Variovorax paradoxus: one gene and its partner. The protein of the gene in region 1 interacts with the protein of each later gene in a pairwise test. Links are inferred from orthologs where the notes say so. Each region holds a gene or a part of one and is shown in the gene's direction. Other genes may lie near its edges.

The links.
Region 2: the proteins of ftsB (region 1) and ftsL interact in binary tests that used the Escherichia coli proteins (3 or more experiments, as listed by UniProt). The link is inferred for Variovorax paradoxus from one-to-one orthologs.

Annotation. Positions count from the first base shown.
Region 1 is NZ_CP046622.1:3,783,662-3,790,954, forward strand. Bases 260-3,022 are described here. They hold ftsB (cell division protein FtsB), read left to right. Parts: upstream 260-1,383; coding sequence 1,384-1,662; downstream 1,663-3,022. Other genes in these bases: eno (phosphopyruvate hydratase), read left to right, coding at 260-1,367; pnuC (nicotinamide riboside transporter PnuC), read left to right, coding at 1,763-2,386; GOQ09_RS17615 (AAA family ATPase), read left to right, coding at 2,383-3,022. Outside these bases: GOQ09_RS17595 (DUF1330 domain-containing protein), read left to right, coding at 1-56; more of eno, read left to right, coding at 84-259; more of GOQ09_RS17615, read left to right, coding at 3,023-3,081; GOQ09_RS17620 (hypothetical protein), read left to right, coding at 3,081-4,058; GOQ09_RS17625 (AraC family transcriptional regulator), read right to left, coding at 4,098-4,898; GOQ09_RS17630 (SDR family oxidoreductase), read left to right, coding at 5,043-5,822; GOQ09_RS17635 (NAD(P)-dependent oxidoreductase), read left to right, coding at 5,857-6,720; GOQ09_RS17640 (Hsp33 family molecular chaperone HslO), read right to left, coding at 6,746-7,293. UniProt on the Escherichia coli protein: Essential cell division protein. May link together the upstream cell division proteins, which are predominantly cytoplasmic, with the downstream cell division proteins, which are predominantly periplasmic.
Region 2 is NZ_CP046622.1:929,025-936,469, forward strand. The notes cover bases 2,478-5,392. They hold ftsL (cell division protein FtsL), read left to right. Parts: upstream 2,478-3,717; coding sequence 3,718-4,068; downstream 4,069-5,392. Other genes in these bases: mraZ (division/cell wall cluster transcriptional repressor MraZ), read left to right, coding at 2,478-2,789; rsmH (16S rRNA (cytosine(1402)-N(4))-methyltransferase RsmH), read left to right, coding at 2,798-3,721; GOQ09_RS04330 (peptidoglycan D,D-transpeptidase FtsI family protein), read left to right, coding at 4,065-5,392. In the rest of the region: GOQ09_RS04300 (STAS domain-containing protein), read left to right, coding at 1-150; ATP-dependent protease subunit HslV, read left to right, coding at 216-761; ATP-dependent protease ATPase subunit HslU, read left to right, coding at 764-2,092; more of mraZ, read left to right, coding at 2,361-2,477; more of GOQ09_RS04330, read left to right, coding at 5,393-5,813; GOQ09_RS04335 (UDP-N-acetylmuramoyl-L-alanyl-D-glutamate--2,6-diaminopimelate ligase), read left to right, coding at 5,816-7,378; GOQ09_RS04340 (UDP-N-acetylmuramoyl-tripeptide--D-alanyl-D-alanine ligase), read left to right, coding at 7,387-7,445. UniProt on the Escherichia coli protein: Essential cell division protein. May link together the upstream cell division proteins, which are predominantly cytoplasmic, with the downstream cell division proteins, which are predominantly periplasmic.

The DNA of each region.
Region 1 (7,293 bases):
GCGCGACCGAATTCTTCAATATGGTTCTGGTCGAGGGCGTTTCCGCCCCGGTCTGAGATTCAGTTCAAAACGAAAGGCAATAAGTGAGTGCAATCGTAGACATCGTCGGCCGCGAAATCCTCGACAGCCGAGGCAATCCCACAGTCGAGTGCGACGTGCTGCTCGAATCGGGCACCATGGGCCGCGCGGCCGTGCCCTCGGGCGCATCGACCGGTTCGCGCGAAGCCATCGAGCTGCGCGACGGCGACAAGAAGCGCTATCTCGGCAAGGGCGTGCTCAAGGCGGTGGAGAACATCAACACCGAGATCTCGGAATCCGTGCTCGGCCTCGACGCCAGCGAGCAGGCTTTCCTCGATCGCACGATGATCGACCTGGACGGCACCGACAACAAGGGCCGCCTGGGTGCCAACGCGACCCTCGCCGTTTCGATGGCCGTGGCACGCGCCGCGGCCGAAGAGTCGGGCCTGCCGCTGTACCGCTACTTCGGCGGCATGGGCGGCATGCAGCTGCCGGTGCCGATGATGAACGTCATCAACGGCGGCGCGCACGCCAACAACAGCCTCGACCTGCAAGAGTTCATGATCATCCCCGTGGGCGCGCCGAGCTTCCGCGAAGCCGTGCGCTACGGCGCCGAGGTGTTCCATGCGCTCAAGAAAATCCTGGGCGACCGCGGCATCAGCACGGCGGTGGGCGACGAAGGCGGTTTCGCGCCCAGCGTCGAAAGCCATGAAGCGGCCATCCAGCTGATTCTCGAAGCCATCGACAAGGCCGGCTTCGTGGCGGGCGAGCAGATTGCGCTCGGCCTCGACTGCGCCGCCAGCGAGTTCTACAAGGACGGCAACTACGTGCTCTCCGGCGAGAACCTTACGCTCTCGGCCGGCAACTGGGCCGACATGCTGGCCACGTGGGTCGACAAGTACCCGATCATCAGCATCGAAGACGGCATGCACGAAGGCGACTGGGACGGCTGGAAGCTGCTCACCGAGCGCCTGGGCAAGCGCGTGCAGCTGGTGGGCGACGACCTGTTCGTCACCAACACCAAGATCCTGCAGGAAGGCATCGACAAGGGCATTGCCAACTCGATCCTGATCAAGATCAACCAGATCGGCACGCTGACCGAAACCTTCGCCGCCATCGAAATGGCCAAGCGCGCGGGCTACACCGCCGTCATTTCGCACCGCTCGGGCGAAACCGAAGACAGCACCATCGCCGACATTGCGGTGGGCACCAACGCCGGACAGATCAAGACCGGTTCGCTCTCGCGCTCCGACCGCATCGCCAAGTACAACCAGCTGCTGCGCATCGAAGAAGACCTGGGCGACATCGCCAGCTACCCGGGCCGCGGCGCGTTCTACAACCTGAAGTAGCGCTCGGCACCGCGGCATGCGTTCGCGCCTCGCTCCACCCATCGTGCTGTTGCTGCTGCTGGTCATCCTGCAGTGGCAGCTGTGGAACGGGCGCGGCAGCGTGCGCGATGTGTCGCAACTGCAGACCAAGCTGGCCGCGCAAAAAGAGGCCAACGCCAAGGCTGCAGTCACCAATGAGCGGCTGGCTTCGGAGGTCAACGACCTCAAGGTCGGCCTTGAAATGGTTGAAGAGCGCGCTCGTCAGGAGTTGGGCATGGTCAAGCCCAACGAAGTGTTCGTTCAAGTGACTCACTGAATATGGCCCCCACGCTCGGCACTGCGTGTCCTCGCTGCCCCCCGAGGGGGCCGCTCGCGCCTTGGGGCGGCCCGGCGGCGCTCGACGCCTGACTGCGCTGATGCCCGAGTTCTTCTCGGCCCCCGCCTTCGCGCTCTGGGGCTCACCGGTCAGCTGGCTCGAACTCGTCGCTGCCGTGCTGGCGCTGGCGATGGTCGGCTGCAACATGCGCGAAATCCATTGGGGCTGGCCGCTCGCCATCATCAGCTCGCTGCTTTACGTGGCCGTGTTCGCACAGGCACGCATTTATGGCGACGCCTCGCTCCAGGTGTTCTTCGCGGTCGTCGCGTTCTGGGGCTGGTTTCAATGGCTGCGAGGCCATCGCGCCGACGGCAGCGTATTGCGTGTCAGCCGGCTTTCGCCGCGCGGCATCGCGTTTGCACTGGTGGCCTGCGCGGTGGCGTGGCCCGCGGTCGCCCTCTTTCTGCGCCGCTTCACCGACAGTGACGTGCCTTGGTGGGACGGCTTTTCCACCGGGCTCAGCCTGGTCGGCCAATTCCTGCTCGGGCGCAAGTTCATCGAGAACTGGCTGGTATGGCTGGCGGTGAACGTCGTGAGCGTGGGCCTGTTCATCCACAAGGGCCTGTGGCTCACGGTCGGGCTCTATGCGGTGTTCGCGGTGCTCAGCGTGGCGGGCTTTCTTGCCTGGCGCTCGCGCATGCACGACGAGGCCGCGCGCGCATGACGCCCACGCTGCCCCCAGGCTGCGTCATTGCGCTGCTCGGCGCCGAGAGCACGGGCAAGACCGAACTTGCCCGCGCGCTCGTGCAGCGCCTTCGGGAGCGCGGCATTGCGGCCACACTGGTGGCCGAGTACCTGCGCGAGTGGTGCGAGCGCGAAGGCCGCACGCCGCGCCCCGACGAGCAACGCGCCATCGCCGAAGAGCAGACGCGCCGCATCGATGCCGCAGCCGCCTCGGGCGTGGTGGTGGCCGACACCACGGCGCTCATGACCGCGGTCTACAGCGAGCAGCTGTTCGGCGACACCTCCCTGTACGCCGATGCGCTTGCCGCCCAGCGGCGCTACGCCATCACGCTGCTTACCGCGCTCGACATACCCTGGGTTGCCGATGCCTTGCGCGACGGCGACCACGCGCGCGAGCCGACGGACACGCTGGTGCGCGCGGCGCTTTCGGGCGCAGGGCTTTCATTCGCCGTGGTGCACGGCAGCGGCGGCGAAAGGCTTTCCAATGCCTGGAACGCCATCAACTGCATCGCCGGCAACGAAGGCCAAGCCCGGGTACGGGCCCGCGGCGATGCGAAACCCACCTCCTGGTCATGGCCTTGCGAGAAATGCTCCGACCCGGAATGCGAACATCGTCTGTTCAGCGACCTGCTCGGCCGCCGCGACAACCCGACAAACCCCCGCTCGGAGATCTGATGTTCCCGCTTCGTTTCTCTCGTCTTGCCCGTCTTCTTTGTCTCTTCGGCCCCGCGCTGCTGGCAGCCGGCGCCGCCACGGCCGCACCGGTTGCGGCCACGGTGGAAAACGCCACCACCACCACCGCCTGCGCCGAGGAAGACAACGTCTCGCTGGTGCTGCGCGGCGAAGGCATCCGGCGCATGCGCATCGAGGCGCTGCAGCCAGCGTATCTGGACAGCATCAGCAAGGACATCACTGCGCCGGACTTCTCGGGCTGCAACTTCGACGGCGGCGCCCATCCCACCGATCCCGCGCACAAGTTCAAGCCGCGTCGCGTGGTGCTGCTCGACGACGCGCAGTGGCGCATCGTCGGCATGACGCTGCCCAGCTTCTGGCGGCCGCAGCAGGTGCCGGTGCGCGTGGGTGCGCGCACGGACCGCGGCTTTCACCTGTTGCAGGTCTTCCGCAAGGAAGAAGGCAAGGTGCTCGAGGCGCTGGTGCTCTACCCGGCCGACGGCTACTGGCGCATCAAGCCGCTGCCGGAAGAACGCTTCGGCGACGGCGTGTATGGCTCGTCGTTCCTGCTCGGCCCGGTCGAGCAAGGCAGCCGGCCGGTGGTCGACATTGCGTCGATCCGCATCGTGCCCAAGCCGCTGGCCATTCACCTGCGCTTTGCCAAGGGCGGCAGCGCCGTGGCCAGGGTGTCCGAAATCAGCCGCAAGCGCACCGCGCTCGACGTCAGGCTCTCGTCGCCGACCGCCGATGCGCGGCCCTTTGCGGTGCTGCGCTCGATGTACGTTGCAGCGGACAACGCCGATGTGAGCGAAGTGCGGTGGCGGGAGTCTCCCGAGGCCGCGGAGCAGGCGCTGCCTTTGCCTGAAGTGAAGACGCTCAGCGGCACGCAGATGCGCTTTGGCCGCAGCCTGCCTTCGCGCCACAACACGAGCGCGCCCGACATCGCATTCAGCGATTTCGACGACACGGTTCCGCGCTGATCGACGCGCCCGATGGGCGCCTTTGACTGGCAGTGCAGCCTAGCCGGCCCGCCGAACCTCGCTCGGTGTGGCGCCGAGCACGCGGCGCATGCAGCGCGCCATGTGGCTCTGGTGCGCAAAGCCGCTTTCCAGCGCGACCTGGCTTGCAGCCATGCCGCTTCGCACCAGCAGGCCGCGCGCACGGTCGACACGCCGGTGAACCACGTACTCGTGCACTGGCAAGCCCGTGGAGCGCTTGAACTGCGTTTTCAGGTGCGATGCGCTCAGGCCCGCCACTTCGGCCAGCCTGGCCAGCGAAAGATCGCCCTCCAGGTGGGTTTCGATGTAGTCGGTCACCCGGCGCAGCTGCGGACGGGTAAGCCCCTGTACCGGCGCGGTTTCGTGCAGCCGGTGCCCGCCGAGCAGGTGTGCCGCCAGCGCGGTGCCCAGGCTGTCGGCGTAGAGGGTGCCGTTGGGAAAGCCGGCACGCCGTTCGGCGTCGAGCGCCCATGCAATGTGCTCGATGTGCGCATCGCGCAGCTGATGGCGCTCCGCCAGGCTCGCGCGGTCGGCCGGCAGGCCCATTTCCTCGGCGGTGCGCTGCAGCAGCGAGGGCGGCATGTGCACGACCAGCGAAGTGCTCGCGGCTTCCTCGTGCCAGACGTCGGAGGTGCCGGCGGGCAGGATGTCGATGTCGCCGCGCGTGTAGCGGAACTTGTGCAGCTTGCAGGCGCCGTTGACGGGCGCACCCGCATGCACCTTGATGCGGTGGTCGGGCACGGCCTCGAAGCCGACCACGCCCCCGGGCGTGTGGCGCACGTGCACGTTCAGATGGGTGTCGGAGTGGGCGTGATCGCTCATCGGGCAATTATCCGGCGCACCGGCAAAGCATGCTCGCGCGCCTTCGTCCATTCGTGCTGCACCGCGGCCGAATGTGCGCGACCCTTTCGGCCGCTTTCCGGATCATCCGCAGCCATGAACCCAACCACTCAAGAATCGCGATCCATGGACACCGCTGCAAACGGCAAATACGCCGGCAAGAAGGCCGTCATTACCGGCGGCACCATCGGCATGGGCCTGGCCACCGCTCAGGCGCTGCTCGAAGGCGGCGCCGAAGCGCTCGTGACCGGCCTGAACCCGAAGAACCTGGAAGCCGCGCGCCGCACCCTGGGCCCCCGCGCTCATGTCGTCGCATCGGACGCCGGCTCGCTGGCCGACATCGACGCGCTCGCGGCGCTCGCCCGCGAAAAGCTCGGCCACATCGACCTGCTGCACATCAACGCGGGCATCTCGACCCTGGAGCCCTTCGAGCAGGTGACCGAAGCCGGCTACGACCGCGCCTTCGCGATCAACACCAAGGGCCCGTTCTTCACCGTGCAGCGCCTCGTGCCGCTGATGCGCGCGGGCAGCGCGATCGTCGTCACCTCGTCGATCGCGGACAAAGGCGGCATGCATGGCCTGAGCGTCTACAGCGCGACCAAGGCCGCGTTGCGTTCCTTCGCCTCAGGCTTTGCGGCGGAGCTGGTGGGGCGCGGCATCCGCGTCAACGTGGTGAGCCCCGGCTTCATCGACACGCCCACGCTCGGCATCGCCGATGCGACGGCAGAGGAGCGCGCCGAGTTCATCCGCCTGGGCGACCAGATCACGCCGATGCGGCGCCACGGCACGGCCGAAGAGGTGGCTCGCACGGTGCTCTTCTTCGCCTTCGAGGCGACCTTCACGACCGGAGCGCGGCTCACGGTCGATGGCGGTCTGGGCCAGAACCTCACGCCGGCCGCCGCCTGAATTTGAATTGCAATCAAAAGGAAAGAACGAACACATGACCGACGTTTCCCTCATCGGCCTCGGCCCCATGGGCATCGCACTCGCGCGAGCGCTTCAATCCCGGCACACGGTCACGGTGTGGAACCGCACCGCCGAGCGCGCCACGCCCATCCTCGGCCAAGGCACCGTGCTCGCGCCCAGCGCCCTCGCCGCTATTCAGGCCAGCCCGCTGGTGCTGATCTGCGTGGCCGACTATGCGGCCTCCCGGTCGATCCTCGCCTCGCCCGGCGTGGCCGATGCGCTGCGCGGCAAGGTGCTGGTGCAGTTGAGCACCGGCACGCCGCAGGATGCGCGCGACGACTGGGCCGCCCTGAGCGGCGTCGCCTACCTCGACGGCGCCCTGCTCGCCACGCCCGGCCAGATCGGTCGGCCCGACACGCCGCTTTTCATCTCCGGCGAAGAACGCGCGCTGGCCAGCTGCCGGCCGGTGCTCGAAGCCATTGCCGGAAACATCCTGTACATGGGCGAGCCCATCGGCAACGCGGCGGCCTGGGACCTGGCCACGCTCTCGTGCATGTTCGGCGCAATGAGCGGGTTCTTCCACGGCGTGCGCATCTGCGAATCCGAAGGGCTGAAGGTGAATGAGTTCTCGCAGATGATCGGCGCGATCTCACCGGTGCTCGGCGAAATGATCAGCGCCGAGGGCGAGGCCATTCACGCCGGCCGCTACGGCGAACCCGAAAGCTCGATGGCCACCTGTGCGGGCTCCGGCCGGCTCTTTGTGAAGCAGGCGCGCGAAGCAAAGCTCGATGCGAGCTTTCCGGATTTCCTGATGGGCTTGTTCGACCGGGCGCTGGGCGCGGGCCTTGCGAACGAGCGCCTGGCCGCAATGATCAAGGTGCTGCGGCAGCCCGCCTGAATGGGAGCGAAGAAGGCCCCGCGGCCTATTGCACCACGGGGCTCGCGGGAACCTGGTCGCCCGGCGGCGTGAATATCTGCGCCGTGTCGACCGCATCGAAGCGGTACTGCTTGCCGCAGAAGTCGCAGCCCACCTCGATGTCGCCGCGCTCGGCCAGGATTTCTTCGGCTTCTTGCACGCCGAGCCCGCGGATCATCTGCGCCACGCGGTCGCGCCCGCAGGTGCACGCGAAGTGCGGGCCGAGCAAGCCCATCTGCGGCTCGAAGCGCAACAGTTTTTCTTCCCAGAACAGGCGGCGAAGAATGGTCTCGACGTCGAGCGTCAGCAGCTCGTCTCGCGTCAGGGTCGACGCAAGAATCGAGATGCGGTTGTAGTCCTCGTTGCGGCCGATCTGGTCTTCGTTGGCCTGGTCGTGGTCCTTGACGGACGTACCGCCCGACGCACCTTCGAGGTTGCCCTCGCCCTTGACCGGCAGGCGCTGGATCAACAGGCCCGCCGCCACCTTGTCGTCGGCTGCGAGCACCAGTGTGGTGTCGAGCTGCTCGCTCTGCAGCATGTAGTGCTGCAGCACAT
Region 2 (7,445 bases), 2.9 Mb from region 1 along the record:
GCTGCCGCCGGCACGCTGCTGAGCTGGGTGCGTGCGCGCGACGCCCAGGGCGAGCGGGTCCAGTTCGTGGACGCCCACCGCCTGATTGCGGCGCTGTTTGACCTGGTCGGCATTGCCGATCACGCCACGGTAGCAGTTCGCAAGAACTAGCCCCGGGCGCGGCGAGTTGGCGCGCACGGGGTTGCATTGCCCCGGGGCGTCCCCAGATGGCTTCGATGGAACAGTTTCACGGCACCACCATCGTGAGCGTGCGCCGCAAGACCCCCCAGGGCGACCAAGTCGCCATCGGCGGGGACGGGCAGGTCACTCTCGGCAATATCGTCATCAAGGGCACGGCGCGCAAGGTGCGGCGGCTCTATCACGGCAAGGTGCTGGCTGGCTTCGCCGGCGCCACGGCCGACGCCTTCACGCTCTTCGAGCGCTTCGAGGCCAAGCTCGAAAAGCACCAGGGCCACCTGACCCGCGCCGCGGTCGAACTCACCAAAGACTGGCGTACCGACCGCGTGCTGCGCAAGCTGGAGGCCATGTTGGCCGTGGCTGATGCCACCACTTCGCTCATCATCACCGGCAACGGCGACGTACTCGAGCCCGAAGACGGCGTGATTGCCATCGGCTCAGGCGGTGCGTATGCGCAGTCGGCCGCCAAGGCGCTGATCGACAACACGGACCTGACGGCTGAGCAAATTGTGCGCAAATCTCTCGCGATAGCCGGCGAAATCTGCATTTACACGAACATGAACCACACGGTGGAAGCGCTCTGACCATGTCCATGACCCCGCAGGAAATCGTTTCCGAGCTCGACAATCACATCGTCGGGCAGCCGGCCGCCAAGCGCGCCGTGGCCATTGCGCTGCGCAACCGCTGGCGCCGCCAGCAGGTTGAAGAAAAGCTTCGCACCGAGATCACGCCGAAGAACATCCTCATGATCGGGCCCACGGGTGTGGGCAAGACCGAAATTGCGCGCCGGCTCGCGCGGCTGGCCGATGCGCCTTTCATCAAGGTCGAGGCCACCAAGTTCACCGAGGTGGGCTATGTGGGCAAGGACGTCGATTCGATCATTCGCGACCTGGCCGAGATTGCCGTCAAGCAGACGCGCGAAGCCGAGAGCGCCAAGGTGCGCGCCCGCGCGGAAGACGCCGCCGAGGAGCGCATTCTCGACGTGCTGCTGCCGCCCGCGCGCAGCAGCGACGGCGCCACGCCGGCGCTGGACGGCCCCAATCCCACCCGGCAGGCCTTCCGCAAGAAGCTGCGTGAGCACCAGCTCGACGACAAGGAGATCGAGCTCGATCTCGCCGAGACCCGCGCCCCGCTCGAGATCATGGGCCCGGCGGGCATGGAGGAAATGACCGAGCAGCTGCGCGGCATGTTCGGCCAACTGGGCGGCGGCAAGCGCAAGACGCGCAAGCTCAAGATCGCCGAGGCCATGCGCCTGCTGATCGACGAAGAGGCGGCCAAGCTGGTCAACGAAGACGAAATTCGCACCCAGGCCATCACCAATGCCGAGCAGAACGGCATTGTCTTCATCGACGAGATCGACAAGGTTGCCACCCGCAGCGAAGCCCAGGGCTCGGACGTGTCGCGCCAGGGTGTGCAGCGCGACCTGCTGCCGCTGGTCGAAGGCACGGCCGTGACCACCAAGTACGGCGTGGTGCGCACCGACCACATGCTCTTCATTGCAAGCGGTGCCTTTCACCTGAGCAAGCCGAGCGACCTGATTCCCGAGCTGCAGGGGCGCTTTCCGATCCGCGTCGAGCTGCAGTCGCTCTCGGTGGCGGACTTCGAAAACATCCTCACCCAGACGCGCGCTTCGCTCGTCAAGCAATACCAGGCGCTGCTTGCCACCGAAGGCGTGACGCTGGAGTTCACGCCAGAGGGTGTCAATCGCCTGGCAGCCATTGCATTCGAAGTGAACGAGCGCACCGAGAACATCGGCGCACGCCGTTTGTCGACCGTGATGGAGCGGCTGCTCGATGAGGTAAGCTTCGATGCCACCCGCATCGGCGGACAGACCATCCGCATCGATGCCGCTTACGTCGACGAGCGCCTTGCGGCACTAAGTCACGACGAAGACCTTTCGCGCTTCATCCTCTGAAGCCCCTTTGCAGCCCCTGTTACGGGGTTGCGCTTCACGCATTACATTCACTGCGTGAGCTAAGTACTTCTTTTTCAACGAAATTCGCCGATTTCCAAGTTTGGAAATCAGCGCTAAGTCGTTGATTCCATTACAAAAAATACCACCAACGACCAGTTGCGCCTGAAGTGTTTCCTGCTACAGTGCAAAAAAGTGCAGTTAAGTGGGAAAAAGTGCGGATGGTGCCCCTTTCGGGTGCCGCGGCATTCCCAACACAAAGGTCCTGGTCGTGTTTCAAGGCGCTTCATCGCTCAGTCTCGATGCCAAGGGGCGGCTCTCCGTGCCGACCCGGCATCGTGACGTCCTGAGCGCGACGGCGAACGGCCAGCTCACCATCACCAAGCACCCGCACGGGTGCCTCATGGTGTTCCCCCGTCCCGAGTGGGAGAAATTCCGCGAGCGCATCGCCGCATTGCCGATGTCGGCACAGTGGTGGAAGCGCGTTTTCCTCGGCAACGCCATGGACGTCGAGATGGACGGCACCGGCCGCATCCTCGTGTCGCCCGAACTGCGTGCGGCCACCGGCATCACGCGCGAGACGCTGTTGTTGGGCATGGGCAATCACTTCGAGCTCTGGGACAAGGCCACCTACGAGGCCAAGGAGGCCGAGGCCACCCAGGGCGAGATGCCCGATGTGTTTCAGGACTTCGCGTTCTGAGGGCTTGTGTGAACACTCCATGGATTCATACAACCGTGATGCTGAACGAAGCGGTGGAAGCCCTTCTTTCCGGCAGCACCGCGGCGACCGGCACCTACGTGGACGCGACGTTCGGGCGCGGAGGGCATTCGCGCGCCATTCTCGCGAGGCTGGCTCCGGAAGGCAGGCTGATCGCATTCGACAAGGATGCGGAAGCGGTGGCCGAAGCAGCGCGCATCTCGGATGCGCGTTTTTCCATCCGGCACCAGGGATTCCGTTCGCTGGGTGAATTGCCCGATGCCAGCGTGGCGGGTGTGCTGATGGACCTGGGCGTGAGTTCGCCGCAAATCGACAACCCGGTGCGCGGTTTCAGTTTTCGTTTCGACGGCCCGCTCGACATGCGCATGGACACCACGCGCGGCGAGAGCGTGGCCGAATGGCTGGCAACGGCCGAACTTCAGCAGATTGCAGAGGTGATCCGTGACTATGGCGAAGAACGGTTTGCTGTTCAGATTGCAAAGGCGATTGTTGCTCGCAGACAAGAACGGGGCGCAATTTCAACCACCACCGAACTGGCCGAGCTCGTGGCTGGCACGGTCAAAACCCGCGAGCAGGGCCAGAACCCTGCAACGCGCACATTTCAGGCTTTTCGGATTTTCATCAACGCCGAGCTTGAAGAGCTGCAACAGGCGCTAGACGCGAGCCTTTCGGTGCTGCAGCCCGGCGGCCGGCTCGCGGTGATCAGCTTTCACTCGCTGGAAGACCGCATCGTGAAGCAGTTCATCGCCAAGCACTCCAAGGAGGTGTACGACCGTCGCGCGCCTTTCGCGGCGCCCAAGGTGATGAAGCTGCGCGCGCTCGAGCGCATCAAGCCGTCCGACGCGGAAGTGCGCGGCAACCCGCGCTCTCGCAGCGCCATCCTGCGCGTGGCCGAACGCACCGAGGCGGCATGACGCGCCTCAACCTGCTCCTGCTGCTGGCCGTCATTTCGACGGCGCTGTACCTCGTGCACACGCAGTACCTGTCGCGCCAGCTGTACACCGAGCTCGACCGTTCGCAGCAGGAAGCGCGCCGCCTCGAGCTCGACCACGATCGGCTGCAAGTGGAAAAGCGCGCGCAGGCCACGCCGCTGCGCGTGGAAAAGCTCGCCAAGGAGCAGCTCCAGATGCGCACCACCACGCCGGCCATCACGCAATATGTGCGGCCCGACGGCACCGTGATTCCGGCCGTGGTGGCTCCGCCGCCCGCGCCGCCGGCCGCCCCCGCGCCAAAGCCCACCGCAGCGAGGCCCCAGCGATGAGCCGCCGCAGCGTTCGCTACACCACCAGCCCCTTGCTCGCGAGCAAGACGCCGGTCTGGCGCAGCAAGTTCATCGTGGCCGGCATTGCGCTCGGCTTTGTCGTGCTGGCGGGCCGGGCCGCCTACGTGCAGGTCTTCAACAACAGCTTCTTCCAGCGGCAAGGCGAAGTGCGCTTTGCGCGCACGCTGGAGTTGCCGGCCAACCGCGGGCGCATCCTCGATCGCAACGGGCTCATCCTGGCTTCCAGCGTGGTGGCGCCCAGCATCTGGGCCATTCCGGAAGACATCGAACGCGATGACCCCGAGGTGCGCGCCAAACTCAAGCAAGTGGCCAAGCTGCTCGAGATGCCGCAGAAGGAGTTCGACAAGAAGCTCGAGGACGAGGACAAGACCTTCGTCTGGATCAAGCGGCAGGTCGACGAACCCATTGCCAAGCAGATTGCCGCACTCAACCTCAAGGGCATCTACCAGCGCAAGGAATACAAGCGCCAATACCCCGAAGGCGAGGCCGCCGCGCACGTGGTGGGCTTCACCAATGTCGAAGACAACGGGCAGGAAGGCATCGAGCTTTCCTTTAACAAGGAGCTGGCCGGCAAGGCCGGCTCGCGCCGCGTCATCAAGGATCGCCTGGGCCGCGTGGTCGAGGGCGTGGGCGAGCAGGTGCCGCCGGTCGACGGCAAGGACATCCAGCTCAGCGTTGACAGCAAGGTGCAGTTCTTCGCCTATCAAAAGCTGCGCGATGCCGTAACGGCACGCAAGGCCAAGGCCGGCAGCGTGGTGGTGCTCGACGCCGTGACCGGCGAGGTGCTGGCGCTGGCCAACTACCCGAGCTACGTGCCCGACAAGCGGCAGAACCTCACCGGCGAGCAGTTGCGCAACCGCGCACTCACCGACACCTTCGAGCCCGGCTCGACCATGAAGCCGATCACCGTGGCCATGGCGCTGGAGGCCGGCCGCGTGAAGCCGTCCACGCTCATCGAAACCTCGCCCGGCCGCTACCAGATGGGCGGCTTCACCATCAGCGACACGCACAACTACGGCACGCTCACGGTCGAAGGCGTGATCCAGAAGTCGAGCAACGTCGGCGCGCTGAAGATCGCGCAGAAGATGTCTCCGCACGAAATGTGGGACACCTACACCGCGCTCGGCTACGGCCAGAAGCCGCAGATCCAGTTTCCGGGCGCGGTGACTGGGCGGCTGCGCCCCTGGAAGACCTGGAAGCCGGTCGAGCAAGCCACCATGGCCTACGGCTACGGGCTGTCGGCGTCGCTGTTTCAAATGGCGCATTCGTACACAGCCTTCGCGCACGATGGCGCGATCATTCCGGTCACCATTCTCAAGAGCAGCGAGCCGCCTGTCGGCGTGCGGGTGTTTTCGCCCTCGAACGCTCTGGCGGTGCGCAAGATGCTGCAGATGGCCGCAGGGCCGGGCGGCACCGGCACGCGCGCACAGACCATCGGCTACTCGGTCGGCGGCAAGTCGGGCACGGCGCACAAGCAGGTTGGCAAAGGTTACGCAAGCAACAAATATCGCGCGTGGTTCACAGGCATGGCGCCCATCGAAAAGCCGCGCATCATCGTCGGCGTGATGATCGACGAGCCGAGCGACGGCCAATACTTCGGCGGCGTGGCCGCCGCGCCTGTTTTCAGCGAAGTCGTGCAGCAGACCCTGCGCATGATGAACGTTGCGCCCGACCTCGCGGTCAAACCCTTGGTGGTGACGCAAGGCGTCGACGAGAGCTTCTGAGCATGCTGACACTCACTTCCCCTCAGCTCGCCGCGCTCTGGCTCCAGGAGCGCGTGCAGGGTGCGCTGCATGCGGACAGCCGGCCGGTCGGCGCTGGCGACGGCTTCATTGCATGGCCCGGCGCCGCAACCGACGGGCGCAAGCACGTGGCGGCTGCACTGGCGCAGGGTGCTGCGGCCTGCCTGGTCGAGCACGAAGGCGTGGAAGCTTTCGGCTTCGACCAGGGCGAATTCAGCGACCGCATTGCAAGCTACCCGGGCCTGAAGGCCGCGACTGGCCCGATCGCTTCCGCCTTCTACGGCAACCCGTCGGCCGCGCTCGAACTGCTGGCCGTCACCGGCACCAACGGCAAGACCTCCACCGCGTGGTGGCTGGCCGAAGCGCTTTCCACCTTGACCGTGCCCGGCGGTGTTCGCACCTTGCGGATCGACGGCAGCGCCGAGCGCAGCGTGCCGTCGCCCTGCGCGGTCATGGGCACGCTGGGCATCGGCGTGCCGCCGGCGCTCACCTACACCGGCCTCACCACACCTGACCCGGTGATGATGCAGCGCGAACTGCGCGCGCTGGTCGAGCGCGGCTTCGGCGCCTGCGCCATCGAGGCCTCGTCCATCGGCATTGCCGAACGGCGGCTCGACGGCGCGCGTATTGCGGTGGCCGTGTTCACCAACTTCACGCAGGATCACCTCGACTACCACGGCAGCATGGAGGCCTACTGGCAAGCCAAGGCCGAGCTGTTCCGCTGGCCCGCATTGCGTGCCGCGGTCATCAACATCGACGACGTCCACGGCGCCACCCTGTGCGCCAACCTGATCGAAGCCGGCGTCGGCGCGCTCGACGTCTGGACTGTTTCGGCCGCGGGCTCGCCGGCGCGGCTCATGGCGCGCGACGTGGGCTACGACGCGCAGGGGCTTCAGTTCTCGGTGGCCGAGCACGGCACCGATGCGGTGGAGCGCATCTCGACCGGACTGATCGGCCAGTACAACGTGGCCAACCTGCTGGGCGTGCTGGGCACGCTGCGCGCGCTGGGTCTTACGCTCTCGGAGGCTGTGGCGGCGTGCGCCAGCCTCGGCAGCGTGCCGGGTCGCATGGAGCGGGTGGGTGCCGGTGTGGGCGCGCCGCTGGCGGTGGTCGACTACGCCCATACGCCCGACGCTCTCGACAAGGCACTGGCCGGCCTGCGCCCGCTCGCGCAGCAGCGCGGCGGTGCGCTCTGGTGCCTCTTCGGCTGCGGCGGCGACCGCGACCCGATCAAGCGGCCGATGATGGCGGCCGTGGCCGAGCGCCAGGCCGACCGCGTGATCGTGACCAGCGACAACCCGCGCAGCGAAAACCCCGACGCGATCATCAGCCAGGTGCTGCTCGGTCTCTCGCGCCCCGAAGCGGCCCAGGTGCAGCCCGACCGCGCGGCCGCCATTGCCGACGCCATTGCACAGGCTGCGCCGCAAGACGTGGTGCTCATCGCCGGCAAGGGCCATGAAGCCTGGCAGGAGATTGCCGGCCAGCGCATTCCGTTCTCCGACCGTATCCACGCGCAGGACGCGCTCGCCCAGCGAGGTGCCGCATGAGCGAGCCGATGATGCTCACGCTGGCCCAGGCGCAGCAGTGGATTCCCGGCTCGCGCCTGGTGGGCGA